DNA from 3 places in the Ruminococcus sp. 1001136sp1_2201st1_G3_2201SCRN_220225 genome. Region 1 is predicted to be linked to each of the others. Evidence: predicted binding sites of a transcription regulator. Region 1 holds the regulator's gene; each other region holds the start of a gene.
The links. Region 1 encodes HrcA, which represses chaperone genes, less so after heat shock. Its sites were predicted from a motif close to TGTTAGCACTCNNNNNNNNNGAGTGCTAACA; they were not measured.

Region 1 (8,334 bases):
CTTTCTCGAGAACAGGCGCAGTTTCTGTGTCCTCTTCCAGATAAAAATTCAGATAGGCGATTCCATCATCCGCTGGACCTTCCGGCATAATATCCACAAACATCTGCTCTTTATCTGTCTCGGTAAGAGGCTGTTTGTCCTGAATCTCTACGCCCTCAACTCCAACGTCTGCAAGGGCAGAGATGATAACGTCTTCTGCTTCTGTTTTTGTTTTGATGGTAAAGCGATTCCACTTCATACTATTTCTCCAATCTTATTATTGAAAGCTGTTTCTTCATAATCACAATATGGTATTTTTTAACATCTTTCGAAACGGTTGTTATCTGTTACTTTATTCTGATTTTTCAATTCACCTGACCAATTACTGGATTTTTATGTCCATGTTACTTCTTTTTATGTGAAAAAATATGCACAACCCACTTATGCCGCTGCCCTTTCTGATAAAATCTCCAGAAAAACTCCACCAGAAGCAACGCCGCTGCTGCATCCACAATGTAATGCTGCTTCAGCACCTGGGTAGAGATAATGATCAGAATTGCAAATACCAGAGAAAATCTCTGATACCATTTCGGCACCTTCTCCGAGCCTTCCACACCTTTCCAGCACATCCAGCTCACATAGCAGTGGATAGAGGGAAACAAATTAGAAGGACTGTTCCCGCCATCCAGGGAATATACCAGAGCGAGAATCTTTTCCGAAAGGGTATTTCCTGCGATCTCCGGTCTTATATTGGTGGTCGGTATTAAAATAAAGCAGATAAAGCAAATAAAATGTATGGTCAGATCTGTGGCAACAAACCGGTAAAACATATCCTTACCACGCCTTGTCGCCAGCAAATACCCCACCGCCCAGAATGGAAATGCCAGAATATAAAACCACACAAATACAGGCAGTAACGGAACTTCCCTGTCAAATGCCATCGTAAAATCATAGTGATACCTGCCAGCTGTAAGCGCACTGCTTCCCCAGTAAATCAGACAATTCACTGCCATGATGGTTACAAGAGGTGCAATAGACCACAGTGGAATATATCGGTTTAACAGGTCTCTTTTCTTTGTTTTCAAGGCAAAACTCCTTTCCGGACTCTTGCGATGTTACTGTCCGTGCTGCTCACTTCCTGACCAGCAGCACGGACAGTAACGTTGCGGCTACCCTTTAATATACAATAAGTAACAAAAAAAGAAAAGAGGATATCTCCCCTTTTCTTTATTCTTTTATGGAAAAACTGATTTTTTACTCTTCAAAGGTCTCTTTTAATTTGTCCATGAAGCTTTTTTTCTTCTTTTCGGACTTTTCTGTGCTATCGCCGGCACTGCCTGCCGGACGATTGCCGCATGCCTCGTCAAATTTGCGGAGAGCCTCTTTCGCATCCTCATTCAGGTTGGTTGGTACCTGAACAACCAGAGTTACGTAGTGATCACCGCGGACATTCTTGTTTCGAAGGGACGGAACACCTTTGCCCTTCAGACGGATTCTGGTATCTGTCTGAGTTCCTGGTTTCACTTCATAGAGAACTTCTCCATCTACTGTATTCAGTTTGACTTCGCCACCAAGTGCTGCCTGTGCATAAGTAATCGGTGCAGTAGAGTAAATATTCATATCCTGTCTCTGGAAAATCGGATGGCGTGCTACATTTACTTCTACCAGCAGATCGCCTCTCGGACCTCCATTTGTGCCAGGTTCACCTTTATCACGGATACGGATACTCTGACCATTGTCAATACCAGCCGGAATAGATACCTTAATTTTCTTGCGATTAGAAATGTATCCGGTACCACGGCAATCCGGACATTTATCTTTGATGATCTTACCTGTACCATGACAATCCGGACACACCTGAACGTTACGAACCATGCCAAACATGGACTGCTGGGTGTAAACAATCTGACCTTCACCATTACATTTCGGACAGGTAACCGGTGAGGTACCAGCCTTAGCGCCGGAACCGTGACAGGAAGTACATTCATCTTTCAGAGTAATCTCAAGTTCTTTCTCACAGCCAAATACAGCATCCTCGAAGGTGATGTTCACGCGTGCACGCAGGTTTGCACCCTTCATAGGTCCATTATTGGCACGTCTGCGGCTTCCGCCGCCTCCAAACAGATCTCCGAAAATATCTCCGAAGATATCACCCATGTCTGCGCCGGAGAAATCAAAGCCGCCGAAACCGCCTGCTCCGCCACCGCCGCCGTTTTCAAAAGCGGCATGACCAAACTGATCATACTGTCTTCTCTTGTCCGGGTCACTTAAGACGCTGTAAGCCTCTGTTGCCTCTTTGAATTTCGCTTCAGCTTCCTTATCTCCCGGATTTACGTCGGGATGATACTTCTTGGCAAGCTGACGATATGCTTTTTTTAATGTAGCGTCATCGGCGCTCTTATCAACGCCTAAGACTTCATAGTAATCTCTTTTATCAGCCATGATTTCTTTCTTTTCCTAACTTTTTGTATTTGGTTATCTTATGGAAGGCGCCAGCGGCGCATTTCCTGTAATATGTCTTTCACCACCACTGCCCGGTCATGAATCATGACCGGGCTGTAATTTCATGTTCCGAAATATTGGAACTTATTATTCAATTAAACCTCTTTGTAGTCAGCATCTACAACATCATCGCCGTAACCTGCCTCGTTACCGCCCTGGGAAGCTCCTCCCATGTCCGGTCCCGGGCCTGCCTGACCAGCACCGCCCTGTGGGTTCTGTGCTTCATACATCTTTGCGAAAAGCTTCTGAGCACTTTCCATCATCTTCTCCTGAGCAGCTTTGATCTCAGCGACCTGAGCATCTCCAATCTCATCTGTATTTGCATATTTAGCAAGGATATCTTTTAATGCATTTAAGTCAGACTCTACGGAAGCTTTGTCATTTGCATCCAGTTTATCGCCTGCTTCTTTCAGTGCATTCTCAACCTGGAATACCATGGAGTCTGCATTGTTCTTTGTATCAATTGCCTCTTTACGTTTCTTATCCTGAGCTTCGAACTCAGCAGCTTCTTTAACAGCCTTGTCAATATCAGACTCGGACATGTTAGAACCAGCTGTGATTGTAATATGCTGCTCTTTACCTGTTCCAAGATCCTTAGCAGATACATTTACAATACCGTTGGCATCGATATCGAATGTAACCTCAATCTGCGGAACACCACGACGTGCTGGCGGGATTCCATCCAGACGGAACTGTCCAAGGGACTTATTGTCTTTCGCGAACTGACGCTCACCCTGTAATACATTGATATCTACAGCGGTCTGATTATCAGCTGCTGTGGAGAAAATCTGGCTCTTCTTGGTCGGGATTGTTGTATTTCTCTCGATCAGACGTGTTGCAATACCACCCATTGTCTCGATAGACAGGGAAAGTGGAGTAACATCAAGAAGAAGGATGTCACCTGCACCAGCCTCACCTGAAAGCTTACCACCCTGGATAGAAGCACCAAGTGCAACACACTCATCTGGGTTCAGGGCCTTGCTTGGCTCTTTGCCAGTTAACTGTCTTACTTTATCCTGTACAGCCGGGATACGTGTGGAACCACCAACCAGAAGCACCTGTCCAAGATCAGAAGCAGTAAGACCTGCATCAGAAAGTGCACGGCGAACCGGCTCTGCTGTTTTCTCAACAAGATCGTGTGTAAGTTCGTCAAATTTAGCTCTTGTAAGGTTCATATCAAAATGCTTCGGTCCTTCAGCTGTTGCTGTGATGAATGGCAGGTTGATATTGGTTGTTGTTGCGGAAGAAAGCTCTTTCTTAGCTTTCTCAGCAGCTTCTTTCAGTCTCTGAAGAGCCATCTTATCGTTGCTTAAGTCAACGCCCTCTGTTCTCTTGAACTCAGAAAGCATATAGTCTGTAATTCTCTGGTCAAAGTCATCACCACCAAGACGGTTGTTACCAGCTGTTGCCAGAACTTCGATAACTCCATCACCAATCTCAATAATGGAAACATCGAATGTACCACCACCAAGGTCATAAACCATGATCTTCTGCTCTTTCTCATTGTCAAGACCATATGCAAGAGCTGCAGCTGTAGGCTCGTTAATGATACGTTTTACATCAAGACCTGCAATCTTACCAGCATCCTTGGTTGCCTGACGCTGAGCATCATTGAAATATGCCGGAACAGTGATAACTGCTTCTGTAACAGACTCTCCAAGGTATCCTTCAGCGTCTTTTTTCAGTTTCTGAAGAATCATAGCAGAAATTTCCTGTGGGGAATATTTCTTATCGTCGATTGTTACACGGTAATCTGTACCCATCTCTCTCTTGATGGAAGAGATTGTTTTCTCTGCGTTTGTTACTGCCTGACGTTTTGCAGGCTCACCTACCAGACGCTCACCTGTCTTTGTGAATGCTACAACAGATGGTGTTGTTCTGGATCCTTCTGTATTTGCGATAACGGTTGGCTGTCCACCTTCCATAACAGCTACACAGCTGTTTGTTGTGCCTAAGTCAATACCAATGATTTTTCCCATGATAATTTTCCTCCTGTTTAAAAATTCATGGTTGCTGTCCATTACACGAACAGTAACATTTATACTTTGTTTTTAGAAAATGTCGATGAAGTTTGATTCTCCAAGCTGCTCTCTGTCAATTAGCAACTTTTACCATACTGTGTCTTACAACGAAATCCTTGTAAGTATATCCCTTCTGGAATTCCTCTACGACGATGTTCTCGCCAACGGATTCGTCCTCCACATGCATCACTGCATTATGCAGATTCGGATCAAATTCCTTGCCTACAGCTTCGATTGGCTTCACGCCCATCTCATCAAAGGCTGTCATCATCTGCTTATAGATCATCTTCATGCCTTCTGCAAATGGATCATCCTCCGGTGCCTGTGCAAGACCTCTTTCGAAGTTATCCACGATCGGAAGCATTTTTTCAACGATGTCCCTGGCGCCGATGATGTACATGCTGGATTTCTCCTTCTCTGTTCTTTTACGGTAGTTATCGAATTCAGCCATGCTGCGCTTCAGTCTGTCTGTAAGCTCCTCGACCTGCTGTTCAAATTTATCTTTCTCTTTTTTCTTCTTGCCGAAGAAAGAAGTTTTTGTCTTGGTTTCCGGTTCCTTCTGAGATTCTGCTTCCTGATCTGGCTGCTCAGTTTCTTCTGTCTGTGCAGGCTCTTCGGAAGTCTCCTCTTCTGCTGTCTGGGCTGTATCTGCTGCCTCTTCTTCGCTTCCGTCTGTTACCGGAATGTCAACTGCTTCTTCCTGTACTTCGGCTTCTTTATTCATTTCTTCTGACACGCTTTCAACCGCCTTTCTAGGTTTTCTTATTTACCATTTCGTCAAGCTGGACTTTTAATTTCTTTAAGCTGTCCACTACATTCTCGTAATCCATTCGCTTGGGACCGATAATTCCAATAGTTCCACGCATTCCATCTCCCAGCTCGTAAGTAGCTGTGACCACACTGCAGTCTTTCATGGTACGTACCGGAACTTCATCCCCGATGTATACCTGAACTCCTGTGTTCTCCGGATCTCCCATTTCCTCACGGACCATATCCGCAAGTTCCTGCTTATCCTCGAAAGTGGAAATCAGCTCACTGGCTCTGGATGTATCTGCAAGCTCTGGATACTTAAATATGTTGGTCGCTCCCGATGTATATACTTTCATATCTTCTTCGTCCACGTGAATCGTAGCTGCAACTGCGTCCAGCACATCTGCAACCACACCGCTGTGGCTACCCGCCTGTTCTTTCAATCTGGCGATCATGCCCAGATTAATATCCTGGATGGGTACGCCGTTCAGGTTCGTGTTAAGAAGAAGATTCAGCTTCAGGATCGTCTGGTCATCCATCTCCTCATCAATATTAATGATCTGGTTCCGAATAACATTACCCTCACATACAACTACGGCAATCAGCTGCCGCTCATTGACTCGTGAAAGCTGAATGAACTTCAGGGTGCTTCCCTTATACTGGGGAACCGCAACCATAGCCGCATAATTGGTATTCGTGGCAAGAACCTTCGCCACCTGCTTGAGCACCTTATCCATCTTATCTGACTTCTCAATCATCAGATCACGGATTTCTGCGATCTCGGCTTCCTTCTCCCTGGTAAGCTCATCTACATAAAGGCGATAGCCTTTATCTGATGGAATTCTTCCGGCTGAGGTGTGGGGCTGTACGATGTAGCCCATATCCGTCAGGTCGGACATCTCATTTCGGATAGTAGCAGAGCTGACATTCAGATCCGGATATTTGGAAATAGTTCTGGAACCTACAGGCTCACCTGTTTCCATATAAGTTTTGATGATTGCTTTCAGTATTTTCCGTTTGCGCTCATCTAATACTTCATCCATGAAATATCTGCTCCTTCCTGAAAAGCAGACGGTCAAACCTGATTCTGATTTCCGTCTGGCTTCTTCGAATTCCTTTGTTAGCACTCATTATTTAGGAGTGCTAACATCTATGCTCTTAAGATACACCTCAGTATTCCTTTTGTCAATATTTTTTACAAATTTTTTTCATCTTTTTTGATAGTTTTTACCCTATACTTTACCATTCTGGCTAAATTCTCCTTACTGCAATACTTTTTTTGGGCAGCAAGGATACTATCAGGTATCTGCCAACGCAGTCTTATGTTTGCTGCCGCATAAATGAAAAAGATGCCTTGAGAAAATTTTCCCTGGCATCTTCTTTCCTATATAGGAATACCGCCCATAGGCGACATGTCCGTTTTGTAACTGTTCAGCACCTTCACAGTTATATGTTTCGCAAAACAGCCCCTGCTGAATAGCAGCCTCTATTTTTTATAATTTTCCAGATAGTCAAGAACTGCTGTCGGCTCATCCAGAAAGACTACCAGATCCAGCACGGAAAAATCCATGAATTTCTCTTCTGCTGTGTACTCCAGCAATGCTTTCATCTTGTCATAATATCCGTCAATGTTATACAGCACAATTGGGCGGTCAATACGTTTCAGGCTTTTCAAGGTAAAAATCTCAAAAAATTCCTCGTAGGTACCAATTCCGCCAGGTGCTACGATCGTAGCATCTGATTTTTCTTCCAGAAGTTTTTTGCGCTCTCTCATATTCTCTGTGAAAATAAATTCCGTGCATTTCTCATACAGAACTCCAGGCTGGTCAAAAAATCGGGGAGCAATTCCAAGTATGTAACCATTTTCTGCTGCCACGCCTCTGGCTGCTGCTCCCATCATTCCGGTAGCTCCGCCGCCAAACACCAGACCGTGACCTCTTTTTCCCATTGCTCTTCCAAGCTCTTCTGTTTTTTCATAATAAATGTTTTTAAGCAGCGCACTTGAAGCGCCATATACACATATGTTCAATCTGTTATCCCCCTTATTTTTTCTTCTAAACACAAGTGCAGCCTACCTGCGGCAGCACCATATACGAAAGTCAGCTGGCATATCTTTTCCAGTCAGCTTCCGACAGCCGCGCAAAACGCCATATTGGCCACACCGCACAAAACCATCACCAGAATGGGATTCATTTTATATTTTCTCAAAAGCACCAGTGCGGCAGTAAAGAATACCACCATTCGAATGCATATGTTTTCCCGAAACAGTTCCACTGCACCATTTATAAAAAAAGATGATACTAAAATGGTAACTCCTGCCTTGGCGATCATGGCCACAACCGCCGGGCGAAGGGATGTAAGAGTTCCCTGGAGAAGGGACATTTTCCGGTATTTCGTGTAAATATATGCCAGCAGGGTTACAATTATACAGGAGGGTAAAATACAGCCAAGAGTAGCCACCACTGCGCCACCAGGACCAGCAATCCTGGTTCCTACAAAGGTTGCGGAGTTTACTGCAATAGGACCAGGAGTCATCTCTGCAATGGTCACAAGATCCGAAAAAGTTTCCATAGAAAGCCAGCCATGCATAGTCACTACCTGTTCCTGTATAAGAGGCATTGCTGCATATCCACCTCCAAAGCTTAATGCACCAATCTGAAGGAAGCTGAAAAAGAGCTGAAGATAAATCATTTTTTGCTGCCCTCCTTCACAAGTGTACGCGCAAATCCAAATACAGCCACAATAAGTATTATATAAATAATGTTCACCTTCAGAAAATAGCTTGCACAAAAACTGATGACCATAATAATCACATTTACCCAGTCTTTTGACTTCGCCACGTTTTTCCCCATGTCGTATACCACGGAAATGATCACAGCACCTACGCCGGCAGTCATGCCTTTCAAAAGAGCTGCTATATAATAATTAGAGCAGAATGCATCATAAAACAAGGAAATCAGGGACAGGATCACCATTGGCGGAATAATAGCCCCCAGAACCGACAGCAGCATTCCCGGTATTCCCCCAAGCTTGTATCCCACCACAATTGCTCCGTTTACCGCGATTGCTCCTGGAGATGACT
Region 2 (8,334 bases), on a different contig from region 1:
GTGATACGATCACTTATGAAACAGAGGAAGGTGTAAAGGTTTCCTTCATTGCAAAGCTTACAATAGCTGAGCAGAAGCAGGATGATACGAATACAGATCAGCAGCCAGCAGAGAAACCAGCTACACCGGAAACCACCCCGGAAGTGACACCAGAGGTAACTCCAGAAGTGACACCAGAAGTCACCCCAGAGGTAACTCCAGAAGTGACACCAGAAGTCACTCCAGAAGTCACCCCAGAGGTAACTCCAGAAGTGACACCAGAAGTCACCCCAGAGGTAACTCCGGAAGTAACACCAGAAGTCACCCCGGAAGTGACTCCGGAGATTACTCCAGCTCCTTCATTTACTACCGACATTTCCGAAGTGAAATTCGACAGTAAAGAAGCTGGTTACAAAGAAGCACCGGCGGCAGTTACAATCAATGTATCCAATACTGGAAATGTGAAATTAACCGGTATTGCTGTAAGTGTAAGCGGAAACGAATTTACAGTAAGTGCTCCGTCTGCTTCAGAATTAGAGGCAAATGCAAACCAGTCTGTATCCTTTACTGTTGCACCGGCAGTTGGATTGGCAGCAGGAACCTATACACAGACTGTTTCCATTAAGACAGATCAGACAGATTACCTGAATATTCCAGTAAGCTTTACAGTAACAGAAGCTACTGCCAAGCTTACAGCTGTAGGCAAAGTATCTGATATCAGTCTGGCAAACGGGGTTGAGAAGTCAGCAGCTGGACTGCAGCTTCCATCTACTGTTAAGATTACTACAAACAAGGGCGATATGAATGCCTCTGTAAAATGGGATGTAAAGGGCAGTGCATATAATCAGAACAGTACAGAAGCACAGAAGTTCTCTGTGAAAGGTACTGCTGCTCTTCCAGACGGTGTTACCAATCCGGATAACCTGAGCCTTGTAGTATCTGTTAATGTCACTGTAAGCCGTGGACCGATTGTATCTGATGCAGGGAATAACAGTATCACAGGAATCAGCTCCGATGGAAACTATACTACAGAGACCAAGATTACTTTCACTGCAGTTGGCGCAGGTATGGATATTGAAAATCCGATTAAGGGAGATGTAAGATATCAGCCGCTGAACTGGGAGGTTCTTGAGGCAAGAAGCTGGGACGGCGCACCATATTCTGCAACTTTCCGCATGGGCAAGAATGGAAATTATACTTTGACTGTCACATATAATCAGCAGCAGTTTGATGGAAGCAACTGGGTAAACACTGGAACACAGGATACCAAGCAGGTTAATTTCACTGTAAATGCTGCACCGAATCAGACTCTGACACCGGCTGCAGACAAAACAGATGCAAATCAGAAGAATGCAGTAAAGACCGGGGATAATACTCCAATCCTCCCATTTGTAATTATTCTGATTGTTGCGATTGTCTTAATTGCAGGAATTCTTGTTTACCGCAATAAGAAAAAATAATAGTGGATTCTCAAATAAACAGTAATTGTGAATGAGAGCAGAACGAATGAGGGAGACCAGAAATGGTCTCCCTTCTTTTAATAATAATTACTAGGTTACTGTTCACTCCGTGACCAGTAACACGCTTCGCGATGCACAGAAATCATGCATTCGCATGATTTCGCGCTGAGATTCTCGGGTTTTCTTTGAACTTTGTTCACAAAAAACACCTCGCGGAATGTTACCAGTGAACAGTAATATTACTAGCACTCAATTAAAATGAGTGCTAAATTTTCCTTGACTTTTAGTCAGTTTGGTATTACTATAGTTTGTATAATTAAGAAGACAAAGGAGAGTGAGCTGCATGGCTGAGAAGCATGGTAGTTTATCAATTAACAGTGAAAATATTTTTCCAATTATAAAGAAATGGTTATATTCTGATCACGACATTTTTGCAAGAGAGTTAATCTCCAATGGTTGTGATGCAATTACGAAGCTTAAGAAACTTGATGTTATGGGTGAATACACACTTCCGGATGATTACAAAGCTGAAGTACAAGTTATTGTGAATCCGGAAGAGAAGACTTTGAAGTTTATTGATACAGGTCTTGGTATGACGGCCGATGAAGTGGAAGAGTATATTACACAGATTGCTTTTTCAGGAGCTACTGAGTTTCTTTCCAAATATAAAGATAAGACCACGGATGATCAGATCATCGGTCATTTTGGACTTGGCTTTTATTCAGCATTTATGGTAGCAGATGAAGTTCATATTGATACTCTTTCTTATAAAGAGGGCGCTGCTCCAGTACATTGGACCTGTGATGGTGGTACAGAGTATGATATGCAGGAAGGCAATAAGACTACAGTTGGTACTGAAATTACTCTGTTTTTAAATGATGAGAGTACAGAGTTTTCCAACGAATATCGTATGAGAGAGATTATTGAGAAATATTGTTCTTTCATGCCGGTAAATATCTATCTGTCTAAGGAAAATGCACCGCAGGAGTATGAGACCATTGATGAGGCTGAGCTTCGTGATGATGATGTAATTGTAGAGCGTATCCACGAGGAGGCCAAGACTGAGGAGAAAGAGAACGACAAAGGTGAGAAAGAAGTCGTAGAAGTATCTCCTGCGAAAGATAAAGTAAAAATCAACAAACGTCCGGTATCTTTAAGTGATCCGGAGCCATTGTGGATGAAACATCCAAACAGTTGTACAGATGAGGAATATAAAGAGTTTTACCGTAAAGTCTTTATGGATTATAAGGAGCCTTTGTTCTGGATTCATTTGAACATGGACTATCCGTTTAACCTGAAAGGTATTCTGTACTTCCCGAAGATCAATACAGAATATGATTCCATTGAAGGTACGATCAAACTGTACAATAACCAGGTATTTATCGCAGATAACATCAAGGAAGTAATTCCAGAATTTCTGCTTCTTCTGAAAGGTGTAATTGATTGTCCGGATCTTCCACTGAATGTATCCAGATCCGCACTGCAGAACGATGGCTTCGTGAAGAAGATTTCCGAGTATATTACAAAGAAAGTAGCGGACAAGCTTACCGGAATGTGTAAAACAGACCGTGAGTCCTACGAGAAATACTGGGATGATATCAGTCCATTTATCAAATATGGCTGCATTAAGGACAGTAAGTTCTCAGATAAGATGAATGATTATATCCTCTTCAAGAACATTGATGGCAAATATCTGACTCTGAAAGATTGCATCGAAGAGAACAGGAAACCAGAAGCTGAGACTAAGACAGAAGAGACTGTTGAATCCACAGAAGAGAAGAAAGAGGACGGCGCGAAAGACGAGAAAGAGCCTGAGAAGACTACTATCTTCTATGTAACAGATGAGGTTCAGCAGAGTCAGTATATTAACATGTTCCGTGAGGCAAAGAAGGATGCTGTTATTCTGAAACACAATATTGACAGCGCTTTTATTTCCCATCTGGAGCAGAAGGATCAGACTATCCAGTTTAAAAGAATTGATGCAGATCTTACAGAAGAACTGCGTGGAGAGGAAGCTGCTGACGAGGAAACTTCCAAGACTCTTACAGAAGTATTCAGAGGAGCATTGAAGAATGACAAACTGGAAGTGAAGGTTGAGAATCTGAAAAATGAAAAAGTTGCTGCTATGATGACCCTTTCTGAAGAAAGCCGCCGTATGCAGGATATGATGAAGATGTACAATATGTACGGCATGGATCCATCTATGTTTGGCGGTCAGGAAACTCTGGTTCTGAATGCGAAACATCCGCTGGTTCAGTTTGTAGCAGATAACAAGGATTCTGAGAAGACCCCGGTTATTTGCGAGGAACTGTATGATCTTGCTATGCTGAGCCATAAACAGCTTTCACCGGAAGAGATGACCAGATTTGTTCAGAGAAGCAATGAAATTCTGCTTATGCTGACAAAATAAGTTATGACAAAAAGGGACAGACGTTTAAATGAGTATTGCATTTAGGACGCCTGTCCTTTTTATATGAAAAAATTGGAAAAGTTTATCCTGTTATTCGGTTTTTTATAGATTTTATCTCGAAATTCCTAAAAAATATTACAATTCTCTTAATTTTTGTCTCGAAATGCTAAAAAAGGCAAATTTAACTCGTATTATATGTAGAGGCAAATCAAGGGCTGACTGCAGATGCAGAATCAGAAGTATAACTTATTGTGGGAGGGACAAAAAATGAGAGAGGTATACGGCACGATACGCAAACTTGGTGCGACATCGAAATATAAAGGATACTATTTTGTGGCGGAAGCCATACGCATGACAATGGAATTTCAGGAAAGACCAATGAAGATCACAAAAGATATTTATCCAAAGCTTGCAAAGAAATTTAAATCCAAGCCATCTAATATTGAGCATGATATTCGTACAATTGTAAATGTATGTTGGGAAAATCATCGGGAAAGATTGGAAGAGATTGCCGGATATCCTCTGGAATACAGACCTACCAACAGTGAATTTGTAGATATGATCGCCTTTTATCTGGGAGATGAAAAAGAAAGCAAGGTTCCAGACGTGGAATGCCAGAATGGCTCTGTTGGAAAAATAATGGAGAACCTATTCTGACAGGATTAAACTTCTTCTACGGATAATCCGCTGCGATGAAAAAAATCCATCACATATTGCTCCCAAAGGTGGTCCAGTTCTTTACCGGGAAGAAAGGTTTTCATAGATGTTCCGGTAATACAAAACAAGGTCTTATTCTTATATTGGAGATTCAAATACAGACCTGTTATCAGTTCGGGAGAAAGTGAAAATGCAGAACTCTGCAATAATGCAGCGGTCTTGTTCGGAGAAAACTGAAGCACGATTTTGAAAGAAAGAGGCGCTTTTTTTCCACGGATAACAGAATAACAAAATGGTTTTACTTCTTTCCAGAGAGAGAATGTACGGTGGCTGGAAGCTAAAAATTCCTGCTCATCATTATCGAAAAAATCAGTTTGGAGTTTGCCGTCAATGGAAAAAACATTGCTGGTAATGATCTCTGCCTGGTTTAGCCAGAAGAGATCGAAGGTATCTCCAAGAAAAAGCTTATTGGTAAAATTCTTCTGGTCAGTGATTTTTAAAGCGAGCATAGGGACCTCCTTTCTAAAGGGCATGTCGTCTGTCGACGACATCAATATATGAAAATCAGTTGCTGATGAACAATAACCATTATAAAGCAATTTGGGGGAAAATGGAAGAAAAAACTCTTTTCAAACACATAGTAATGTGTTAATATAGATGTGGTATTTAAAACTACATATTACGGAAAAGAGGACGATATAATTGAGTTATAAAATTGTGATAGATAGCTGTGGAGAACTTCTGGAGCAGTGGAAACAGGATGAAAGATTTGCTTCCGTACCGCTTACACTGACTGTTGGAAGTGAGAATATAATAGATGACGAGACATTTAACCAGGCAGATTTTTTACAGAAAGTTGCTGCCTGCCCGGAATGTCCGAAATCAGCCTGCCCGTCGCCTGAGAGCTACAGAAAGGCATTTGACTGCGAAGCCGAACATATATATTGCGTTACTCTTTCCTCTGAACTCAGTGGTTCCTATAACAGTGCAGTGCTTGGAGCAAGTCTTCTTCATGAGGAGAAAAAAGGCGTTCAGATTCATGTTTTCAATTCCTGTTCTGCTTCTATCGGGCAGACTTTGATTGCAATGAAAATTGCACAGTGCGAAGATGCCGGCCTTCCGTTTGAGGATGTTGTCAGCGTTGTGAATAAATATATTGAAGAACAGCACACTTTTTTTGTGCTGGAGAATCTGGAAACCTTACGTAAAAATGGCCGCCTCAGCCGTGTGAAAGCGCTTGTGGCAACAGCCCTTAAGATCAAACCGATCATGGGATCTACTCCGGAGGGGACGATCTGCCAGCTGGATCAGGCACGAGGCATGAATAAGGCGCTTGTGAAAATGGTGGATAAAATTGTGGAAGTGACAGAAAACAGTGAGAACAAAATTCTTGCCATTTCCCACTGCAACAGCCCGAAGAAAGCAAATATGCTTAAAGAAGCCATCCAGGAGAAGATGAAGCTGGCTGATATTGTGGTTCTTGACACAGCCGGTGTCAGCAGTATGTATGCAAATGATGGAGGAATTATTGTAGCTGTCTGATGCTAGAGCCTGTTTGAAAAATCATTCCCGCAATCTGCACGCCCCACTTTGCGGTATATTTTGTCCGAATTCGATTGTCGTAGCCCGCTACGGCGCCCTCATCCGGACAAAATCTCCCACAAATTATGACGCACATCTTGCAGAAAGCCTTTTTCAAACATGCTCTAGAGCGTATTCACTGATAACATTTCGCGAGGTGTTTTTTGTGAACTGTAAGTGAACATACTTCCATTTTGTTGGGAAATATGATATACTCATCTAAGTTGATATTTTATCCCAAAGGAGACGTGCGGCTATGAGTCAGAAGAAAGTAGATGCCTATAAAGCAGAAAAAGCAAACCGTGAGAAAATTATGAAAAAGGAGAAGTTGATCCTTACTATTGAGAAGCTGGCAGCGCTTGTTGCGTGTATGGTTGCTGTATGCTGGATTGGTTATTCTGTTTACGGAAAGGTTACAGAAGGTCAGGAGACTGTGACGACAGAGACTGTTATGGATACTTCTGCACTGGATTCTTATCTGAATGGACTTAGTGCAGATTCAGAGGCGGAATAAGTATGAAATATAAGAAAATATAAGAAAAAACTGCCTGAGGTAGCTTAAAAAGATGGGGATGGATTTCGGATCTGTCCCCATTTTGTTTATATAATAACAATAAAAAGAATCCTGTCTACAGGACTCTCCGCCTACGGTGGGGCGTCTTGGGCGATATTTACCCTTCCGCTGCAGTGTAATCCTGCCAGATAGGGATTTTTTTATAATAGGAAATTCTGAGGAGATTTCTTATTACATAAAAAATCCCCTCGGATATGATTCCGAGGGGAAATTTCTGCTTCAGTTGCTTCAATTATAACTTAGTAACATTAGCAGCCTGCATTCCGCGAGCGCCTTCTGTTAAGTCATATGTTACAGCCTGGCCTTCTTCAAGAGATTTGAAGCCTTCACCATTGATTGCAGAAAAATGTACGAATACATCAGCTCCGTCTTCTCCTGTGATGAAACCATAACCTTTTTCAGCGTTGAACCATTTTACAGTGCCCTTGTTCATTTTGAGTTACCTCCATAAAAAATAAAAAATTAAAAAGATGTTCTGGCGAAAAAAATCACCAGATTTTACAGACTATATCATGTAAATATATAATCTCTAAAAACTAGTGATTTTACATTAAATAATCTTCGACATGGATTGATTATATAACCTGAACTAAAAAAAGTCAAGGATAATTAAAATTGTGCAACAAAAAATATAATTGGGTGGAAGATATAAGGAAAAATGCCGGAAGGGAAAAAAACTCTTTATTAAATGAAAAAATTCGTGTATGATAGGTTGTGATAAAGTTTACGTTATACCAGAAGGGAGAGAACCAAATGGGTATTCTGATTCGAGGCGGACGTGTTGTGGATGCGGCTGCTCAGATTGATAAAATTGCGGATGTTTATCTGGACGACGGCGTAATCCAAAAAGTGGGAGAGAAGCTGGAAGCAAAGGATAAAGATGACAAGATTATAGACGCTAAGGGACTGGTAGTAATGCCAGGCCTTGTGGATCTTCACGTACATTTTCGTGATCCTGGACAGACGGAGAAGGAAGACATTGAAACCGGTTCCCATGCAGCTGCAAGAGGCGGTGTGACTACTGTAGTGGCGATGCCGAACACCACACCGGTTATTGACAGCCCTGACCGTGCAAACTATGTGAAAAATAAAGCTGCGCAGGTTTCCGCTATTCATGTGCTCCAGGCAGGAGCCATGACAAAGGGAGAACTTGGGGAAGAGCTTTCTGATATTGCAGGCATGGCAGCAGCAGGAGTACCTGTTCTTTCCGAAGATGGTAAATCTGTTATGAAAGCAAGCCTTTGCAAGCAGGCGATGGAAGAAGCCGTGAAAGCCGGACTTCCTATTTTTGATCACTGTGAGGATATGTCTCTTCGTGGGAATGGCTGCATGAATGAGGATGAGAACGCCAAACGCCTTGGGCTTCCGGGAATCTGCAATTCCACAGAAGATACCATTGCGGCAAGAGATTCTTTGCTTGCCATTGAGACAGGCGCTAAGCTGCACCTTTGCCACTGTTCTACAAAAGGTGTTGCAATTATGATGAAGATGTTAAAGGCAGAAGGCGTTGAGAATGTAACAGCAGAAGTTTGCCCCCATCATTTTATACTCACATCTGATGATATTGAAAGAGATGATCCAAACTATAAAATGAATCCGCCTCTCCGTACCAGGAAAGATGTGGATGCGCTGATTGAAGGTCTGAAGGAGGGCTACATTCAGGTAATCAGCAC
Region 3 (8,334 bases), on a different contig from region 1:
GTCCCGGGTAAGAATTTTCCTTCAGTTCTTTGTCCAATGCTATCATTTCCATGCAGATGTTCTCCTTTCGAAATTTACATGAGTATATTACCGCAGCCGCCAGATTTTCAAACACGCTCTGGCATAAGCTTATACTGGCTGCGTGTATAAAAAAACGCCTGGGAAGCCCCTCTTCCAGGCTGCCCAGGCGGTCGACACAATGATATCACCGCACTCCCTGTGGGTATTCCCACGATCCGCCAGTCATGCAGTTCTTTTTTATACTACAATATTTTTTTCGTTATTTCAAGATGGGAAATCTTTTTCTTTTATGTACAATTTTTTTGTGGTTACTAATCACTCCGTGACCAGTAACACGCTTCGCGATGCACAGAAATCATGCATTCGCATGATTTCGCGCTGAGATTCTCGGGTTTTCTGTGAACTTTGTTCACAAAAAACACCTCGCGGAACGTTACAAGTGAACAGTAACTTTTTGTAGTTACTGGTCGCAATGCCTGCATAAGCAAATTTATGGATATAGTCCGTACTTTCTTCTCAGGAAATCCCCATCAAGCCCTGATCTATTGTGATCTGTGCACTGATATCCGCCTTCATCTGCTCCCAGGCATCCGGATGATCCACATAATACTTGGGACATTCCTTTCCTGTCACATCATAATGCCGGATCACCTGCTCTGAGGTCAGCCCAAATCGGGCGCACAGCCATGCAGCCAGCTTTACCACAGAATCATAAGTTTCCTGTTCAAAAACGCCTGTATCATCTTTATGACAGCACTCAATAGAAATACTGTCCACATTCCTTGAGTTAGTCGCGTAAGACATCTCTGAGGTAGGAATACACTGGATCACTTCACCCTCCAGTCCTACTACAAAATGGCTGCTTACTTTCGCCTCATGAGAAATGGAAAGATTCTCAAAATAATCCCTGTTATTCTGCGCTGTAGCACCAGGATTGGCTGTATAATGGATTGCTATGTAATCAGCTCCATTCAGGGGCAGCTGAGGCCTGGAATACTCATTTGGTGTCAATAATTGTACATCTATGTAGGGAGCACCCTGGGACATCCATTCTTCCGGTCCATAATTCGTATGATCATTCATTTCCTGGGATGTCTCTGCACTTTTCTCCTGCTTCTGTCCATTCCTTACCATCAGAATAACCACTCCTGTCACAACCAGAAGCAAAAAAAGCACCAGAAATGCCAGACGCTGATTTCTCTGACGGATCCTGCCGCCCTTATCTTTTTTTTCTCTTTTGTTAAAAGAAGGCCGCCTTGAAAAAGACGGCCTTGCAGATTTTCTTTTCATTATTTGTCATCCACACTGTAGTTCGGTGCTTCTTTTGTAATGTGAATGTCATGTGGGTGAGACTCTTTCAGGGAAGCAGCAGAAATCTTCACGAATTTACCATTCTGTTTCAGTGCTTCAATATTCTCAGCTCCACAGTATCCCATACCGGAGCGAAGTCCTCCGATCAGCTGGAATACAGTGTCCTCAAGGTGTCCCTTGTATGCAACACGTCCTTCCACACCTTCCGGAACAAGCTTCTTGGCATTCTCCTGGAAGTAACGGTCCTTGCTGCCATTCTCCATAGCTGCAATGGATCCCATTCCACGGTATACTTTATATTTTCTTCCCTGATATAACTCGAAAGTTCCCGGGCTCTCATCGCATCCGGCGAACATGCTTCCCATCATACAAACGTTTGCACCAGCTGCGATTGCCTTGGTAACATCGCCTGAATACTTGATACCACCGTCTGCAATAATCGGAATACCATATCTCTTGGCAACCTCATAGCAATCCATGACTGCTGTGATCTGCGGTACACCAATACCTGCAACTACACGGGTGGTACAGATAGAGCCAGGTCCGATTCCGACCTTAACTGCATCTACACCAGCATCAATCAGAGCCTTGGTAGCGGCTCCTGTGGCAACGTTTCCTGCGATAACCTGAAGCTCCGGATATGCAGCCTTGATTTCTCGTACAGCACGGAGGATATTCTCAGAATGACCATGAGCAGAATCAACAACGATGACATCAACATTTGCCTTCACAAGTGCATCTACACGGGCAAGCACGTTGGCGGTAATACCAACAGCAGCTCCACAGAGAAGACGTCCCTGTTCATCTTTGGCAGCCAAAGGATATTTAATCTGTTTCTCAATATCCTTGATGGTGATAAGTCCTTTTAAGTTAAAATCATCATCTACAATGGGTAATTTCTCTTTACGGGATTTCGCAAGGATCTCTTTCGCCTCTTCCAGTGTAATACCTTCTTTGGCTGTGATCAGTCCCTCAGATGTCATGGACTCTTTGATCTTCTTGCTGAAATCTGTCTCAAACTTCAGATCACGGTTGGTAATAATACCTACCAGCTTCTTGCCTTCTGTGATCGGGACACCGGAAATACGGAATTTCGCCATTAAGTCATTGGCATCCTTCAATGTATGTTCCGGAGATAAGAAAAACGGATCTGTGATAACACCATTCTCAGAACGCTTAACCTTGTCCACCTCTTCTGCCTGCGCCTCGATAGACATGTTCTTGTGAATGATACCGATACCTCCCTGACGTGCCATGGCAATCGCCATATTGTACTCAGTAACGGTGTCCATTCCTGCACTCATCATGGGAATGTTCAGTTTAATCTTCTTTGTAAGGTAAGTTGAAACGTCAACTTGATTCGGGATTACTTTGGAGTACGCCGGAACTAAAAGGACGTCGTCGAAAGTAATGCCTTCACCAATGATAGTACCCATTGCTTTTCCTCCCTTGTCTTATTGTGTCTTTGGTTTGTAGATTAGTGTAGCAAAAAACTAAAAGTGTGTCAATCTAGTAAATTAATCTAAAAATACTTTGCTCGGAGCAGTGTTTCTCATGGTTTTTGCCAATATTTCATCTGGCTCGATAATTACTTTGCAGGTTTCTGCGCCATCGCGGCAGACAATTGCAAAACGCTTATGTTCCGGATTTCCGGAGGAAAAATCCTGTACCTTCAGCTTCTGGTTGCTGTTGTAATAGTCCATTCTGTGTGAATTAAGGGGTGCCATAATATCACATTCTGTAATATTCAGGCTTTTTACTCTTTTTCGCTTGGACTTTGCCATGATCTTGTCAATGTCAAGTTCTCCGTTTACAAACAAGTACTCAAATTCCAGATCAGTTCCTGGAAAAATAAAAAGATAGGCACAGACTCCCAGTACAATTGCCGCGATCAGAAGCGGGGGCATAATAAACAGTCCTGCGAGTACCAGAAGCACGATCAGTGCAATGATACTGCCTTTTACCAGCCTGTCCTTTGCGGTCCGCTCTTTTTTTACAAGCAGCTCGGAATACAAATCGCTCATATTACAATTCTCCTTTGTTTTTTTTGCCAGCCGGCATGTTGTTCTAAGTATAACACACAAAAGTTTTCCTGTGAACATTGTTCCTGATAAAACACGGAATATTGCCAATACACAGTAACAGTAAAAAATGACTTTTATTGAATGCAAAAGGGCCAGCGTCTTTGACACCGACCCTTATGAGTTCTGAATTATACCTTCAAAAATCCTTTCATGGATTTTCCGTTCTGTTTTCCGCTGCCGGAAATTACATCATTCCCATACCCTGACCGCCAGCTGGCATTGCCGGAGTATCTTCTTTGATATTTGCAACAACAGACTCAGTTGTAAGCAGAGTAGAAGCAACACTTGTTGCGTTCTGAAGAGCACTTCTTGTAACCTTTGCAGGATCAAGGATTCCCTCGTCTACCATGTTTACATATTTCTCGTTCAGAGCATCAAAACCAACACCTGGCTCAGACTCTCTTACTTTGTTGATGATAACTGCACCTTCAAGACCTGCATTAGCAGCAATACGGAACAGCGGAGCTTCCAGTGCTTTCAGGATGATGTTTGCACCAGTCTTCTCATCTCCCTCAAGATCTGCCGCAAGTTTTGCAACCTCTTTGGAAGCGTGGATATATGCAGAACCGCCTCCTGCAATGATTCCTTCTTCAACAGCTGCTCTGGTAGCTGCAAGAGCATCTTCCATACGAAGTTTTGCTTCTTTCATCTCAGTCTCAGTAGCTGCACCAACACGAACCACTGCTACACCGCCTGCAAGTTTTGCAAGTCTTTCCTGAAGCTTCTCTCTGTCGAAATCAGATTTTGTCTCCTCAATCTGAGCACGGATCTGGGCAACACGATTGGCAATTGCTTCTTTATCTCCCATACCATCGACAATAACAGTATTCTCTTTTGCAACTTTAACAGATTTTGCACGTCCTAACTGAGCCATTGTAGCATCTTTCAGTTCAAGACCTACCTCGTCAGAAATTACAGTACCACCTGTCAGAATTGCGATATCCTGAAGCATTTCTTTTCTTCTGTCACCATAGCCAGGAGCTTTTACAGCTACTACCTGGAAGGTTCCTCTTAATTTGTTTACGATCAGAGTGGTAAGAGCCTCACCCTCAACATCTTCAGCGATGATAAGAAGTTTTGCTCCAGCCTGTACGATCTGCTCCAGCAGCGGAAGAACTTCCTGAATGTTGGAGATTTTCTTGTCTGTGATCAGAATATATGGATCCTCAAGGTTTGCTTCCATCTTCTCCATATCAGTGGACATGTATGCGGAAATATATCCACGGTCAAACTGCATACCTTCTACAAGGTCAAGCTCTGTGTGCATGGTCTTGGACTCTTCTACAGTAATAACACCGTCGTTGGAAACTTTTTCCATTGCATTTGCAACAAGCTCTCCGACTTCTTTATCTCCGGCGGAAATAGATGCAACGTTTGCGATCTGTTTCTTTCCGCTTACTTTCTGGCTCATGTTCTTAATTGCTTCTACAGCAGCATCTGTAGCTTTCTTCATACCGCGTCTCATAACGATCGGGTTAGCACCTGCTGCCAGATTCTTCATTCCTTCATGAACCATTGCCTGGGCAAGTACAGTAGCAGTTGTAGTACCATCACCAGCTACATCGTTTGTCTTGGATGCAACTTCCTTGATCAGCTGAGCTCCCATGTTCTCGAAAGCATCCTCAAGCTCGATCTCTTTTGCGATTGTAACACCATCGTTTGTGATAAGCGGAGCACCGAACTGTTTATCAAGTACTACGTTTCTTCCTTTCGGACCAAGTGTTACTCTTACGGTATCAGCAAGTTTATTTACACCAGCCTCTAATGCTGTTCTGGCTTCTGCGCCATATTTAATCTCTTTTGCCATAATGAATCATCCTCCTGATTTCAAGTTATTTATAAGGTTATGTCTTATTTCACAATTGCAAGAATATCGCTCTGTTTTACGATGATATACTCTTCACCGTCAAGCTTAACCTCTGTTCCTGAATATTTGGAATAGATAACCTTGTCGCCTACAGTAACTTCCATTTTCACTTCTTTCCCGTCAACGACTCCGCCAGGTCCTACAGCGATTACCTCTGCCTGCTGTGGTTTCTCCTGTGCCTGTCCCGGAAGAACGATACCGGATTTTGTTGTCTCTTCTGCTTCTAACTGTTTTAATACAACTCTGTCGCCTAATGGAACTAATTTCATGATCTATGTCCTCCTTTAGAATTGTTTTCCTTTTTCTTACTAGCACTCATTATTGCTGAGTGCTAATCACTGTTCATTATATTATTGAATTATCGTTATTTGTGCAACTCTTTTCATAGTTACATTTTCAAGTATATTCTGTTTTATTCTCTTTTATGCTCTTTTTTTCTCTTGTTTTCTCACTTTAAAAATTTTCTGATTTTTTTGTTTCGCCGCTTTTGAAGCCTGACCGTTAAAACTTTTTGGTGTAATAGTGAATTCCAATGAATTTTCCTGTTACACACAAAAAAAGAACTGCCCTCCAGAGCGTGTTTGAAAAATCATTCCCGCAATCTGCATTTCACAATTTGCAGAAAGCCTTTTTCAAACACGTTCGAAAGAAAACAGTTCTTCTGTACACTTGTTTATTATTTATTGAATTCACTCAGGCCTTTTTATTTCTCTGGGCCTTAATCTCTTCTAATTCATCAAAGATCACTTCATTGAGAACCTTGATATAGGTTCCCTTCATACCGGATGACCGGGACTCAATAACGCCCGCGCTCTCGAACTTGCGGAGTGCATTTACGATTACTGATCTGGTAATACCTACTCTGTCTGCAATCTTGCTGGCAACAAGAATTCCCTCATCTCCGTCAAGCTCATCAAAAATATGGATGATAGCTTCCAGTTCAGAGAAAGAAAGTGTGTTAAAAGCAGATTTCACAACCTGTTTCTTTCGGTCTTCCTCAGCATTCTCTTCATGTACAGCTCGCATCATCTCAAGACCTACAACTGTGGTGCCGTATTCACTGACAATAATATCCTCAATATCGTATGGACGATCCTTGCGGTACATAAACACCGTTCCAAGACGTTCTCCTGCAATATCAATAGGATTGATGATTCCCTGATAGCTGCTGGAAACATGCTCAAAGCCAAGTGTCTGGAGATTCACGTTCTCTTTGGTGGATAATACTCCTAAAAAGCGCTCATTCAGCAGAGGGTCAACATGACCGCCCACCTCATCAGCTATCAGTTCCCGGATTTCCTCAACTCCCGGGCAAAAACTTACACCAAGCACCTTGCCTTTCTTGCTGAGAACCAGGATATTAGAACTTAAAGTATCCATCAGAACCTGGCAGATATCATTAAAAACCACCTTGCTGGAACTGCTGTTATGGAGAAGTTTATTGATTTTTCTTGTTTTATCAAGTAACTGAACGCTCATTTTGTCCTCCCTTCGCTTTTGTTACATGAGAGCCTGTTAAAAAAATCATTCCCGCAATCTGTACGCTCCACTTTGCAGAAAGCCTTTTCAGACATGCTCTGGCTTTAACTGTTATTCTAATACTACACGTTTTTCAAACTATTTACAAGCTATTTTTTACTATTTTTCAATTTTGTTTAGCTTTTCTGAAAATATCACGTTTTTGAAACTATTCATCAAACAATGGAAGTAATAGAGCTTTTATTTAAAAAATCCCCTGCAAAACATAATACAGCTGCCTTGCAGGGGATTTTCCCCGGAAATTCCTTAATTTGTTACTGCTCGCACCCTTCACAGCAACCTTAATTTTCTTTTTCATCCTTCGGCCTGGCTTCTACATAGCCACAGGTCTCCTGGCTGCACACCAGTTTATTTCCTTTTTCCACCATGTAGCTTCCGCACACCGGACATTTCTTATCCGACGGCTTCTGCCATGACATAAAGTCACATTCCGGATTATCTTCACAGCCGTAATACTTACGGCCTTTCTTCGTCTTCTTAAGCACCACTTCCTTACCACACTTCGGGCAGGCTACACCAATCTTTTCATAGTAAGGCTTGGTATTGCGGCATTCCGGAAATCCCGGGCATGCAAGGAAACGTCCGTGAGGACCATATTTAATCACCATATGACGACCACAGTTATCACAGATCACATCGGTCTCTTCATCATGGATGTCTACTTTCTCCAGCTCTTCCTGGGCAGCATCCACATCATGTTTCAGATCCGGATAGAAGTTCCGGACTACTGTCTTCCACTGTACAGTACCATTCTCCACACAGTCCAGAAGTCCCTCCATGGTAGCCGTGAAATTCACGTCCACAATGCTTGGGAACGCCTGTTTCATAATACTGTTTACCACCTCGCCCAACTCTGTCACATAAAGGTTACGCTGCTCCTTTGAAACATAACGGCGGCTGATAATGGTGGTGATGGTCGGTGCATAAGTACTCGGACGGCCGATTCCAAGTTCCTCCATGGTCTTTACCAGGGAAGCCTCTGTATAATGTGCCGGCGGCTGGGTAAAATGCTGTTCCGGCTTTAACTCTTTCAGCTTCAGCTTCATGCCTTTACTCAGGCTCTGGCTTAACACATTTCCCTTCTTCATATCCTCTTCCTGCATATATACCGAAAGGAAGCCGTCAAATGCCACCTTGGAAGCGGACACAGTGAACGTATAATCTCCACCAGCCACTTTTACAGAGGTAGTCTCATACTTTGCAGGAGCCATACGGCTGGCCGCAAACCGCTTCCAGATCAGCTGATACAATCGGAACTGATCTCGTGTAAGGGATTCTTTTATCTGTACAGGTGTACGGCTGATATCAGTTGGGCGGATAGCCTCATGAGCATCCTGGATCTTCTGTCCCTTCTTCACTGTCTTGGCAGTTTCTGACACATATTCTTCTCCATACTGGCTGCTGATGTAGCTTCTTGCTGCCGCATCTGCCTCGTCAGAAATACGTACAGAATCAGTACGAAGGTATGTGATCACACCTACAGTACCGTTGCCCTTGATGTCAACACCCTCA

Region 2: a site for HrcA is predicted at 1,680-1,710, ahead of htpG (molecular chaperone HtpG). Genes of this name have one in related genera too.
Region 3: a site for HrcA is predicted at 5,590-5,620, ahead of groES (co-chaperone GroES). Genes of this name have one in related genera too.

What each region holds. Positions count from the first base shown of each region.
Region 1 is NZ_JBCOME010000010.1:21,117-29,450, reverse strand. It holds gene prmA (50S ribosomal protein L11 methyltransferase) at 1-238, opposite strand, end outside; gene AB5642_RS05275 (phosphatase PAP2 family protein) at 384-1,064, opposite strand; gene dnaJ (molecular chaperone DnaJ) at 1,234-2,421, opposite strand; gene dnaK (molecular chaperone DnaK) at 2,577-4,460, opposite strand; gene grpE (nucleotide exchange factor GrpE) at 4,576-5,238, opposite strand; gene hrcA (heat-inducible transcriptional repressor HrcA) at 5,255-6,295, opposite strand; gene AB5642_RS05250 (TIGR00730 family Rossman fold protein) at 6,739-7,281, opposite strand; gene AB5642_RS05245 (chromate transporter) at 7,374-7,943, opposite strand; gene AB5642_RS05240 (chromate transporter) at 7,940-8,334, opposite strand, start outside.
Region 2 is NZ_JBCOME010000035.1:6,483-14,816, reverse strand. It holds gene AB5642_RS12065 (hypothetical protein) at 1-1,439, shown strand, start outside; gene htpG (molecular chaperone HtpG) at 1,783-3,849, shown strand; gene AB5642_RS12055 (sporulation initiation factor Spo0A C-terminal domain-containing protein) at 4,117-4,506, shown strand; gene AB5642_RS12050 (DUF5721 family protein) at 4,512-5,015, opposite strand; gene AB5642_RS12045 (DegV family protein) at 5,209-6,048, shown strand; gene AB5642_RS12040 (DUF6783 domain-containing protein) at 6,032-6,184, opposite strand; gene AB5642_RS12035 (DUF6783 domain-containing protein) at 6,122-6,268, shown strand; gene AB5642_RS12030 (hypothetical protein) at 6,344-6,601, shown strand; gene AB5642_RS12025 (cold-shock protein) at 6,894-7,094, opposite strand; gene AB5642_RS12020 (dihydroorotase) at 7,415-8,334, shown strand, end outside.
Region 3 is NZ_JBCOME010000042.1:8,031-16,364, forward strand. It holds gene AB5642_RS13470 (IMP cyclohydrolase) at 1-52, opposite strand, end outside; ZMP/ZTP riboswitch at 175-257, opposite strand; gene AB5642_RS13475 (N-acetylmuramoyl-L-alanine amidase family protein) at 538-1,311, opposite strand; gene guaB (IMP dehydrogenase) at 1,311-2,768, opposite strand; gene AB5642_RS13485 (DUF6106 family protein) at 2,850-3,356, opposite strand; gene groL (chaperonin GroEL) at 3,601-5,223, opposite strand; gene groES (co-chaperone GroES) at 5,268-5,552, opposite strand; partial or broken gene AB5642_RS13500 (DUF6783 domain-containing protein) at 5,829-5,906, opposite strand; gene codY (GTP-sensing pleiotropic transcriptional regulator CodY) at 5,977-6,762, opposite strand; gene AB5642_RS13510 (DUF6783 domain-containing protein) at 6,743-6,883, opposite strand; gene topA (type I DNA topoisomerase) at 7,104-8,334, opposite strand, start outside.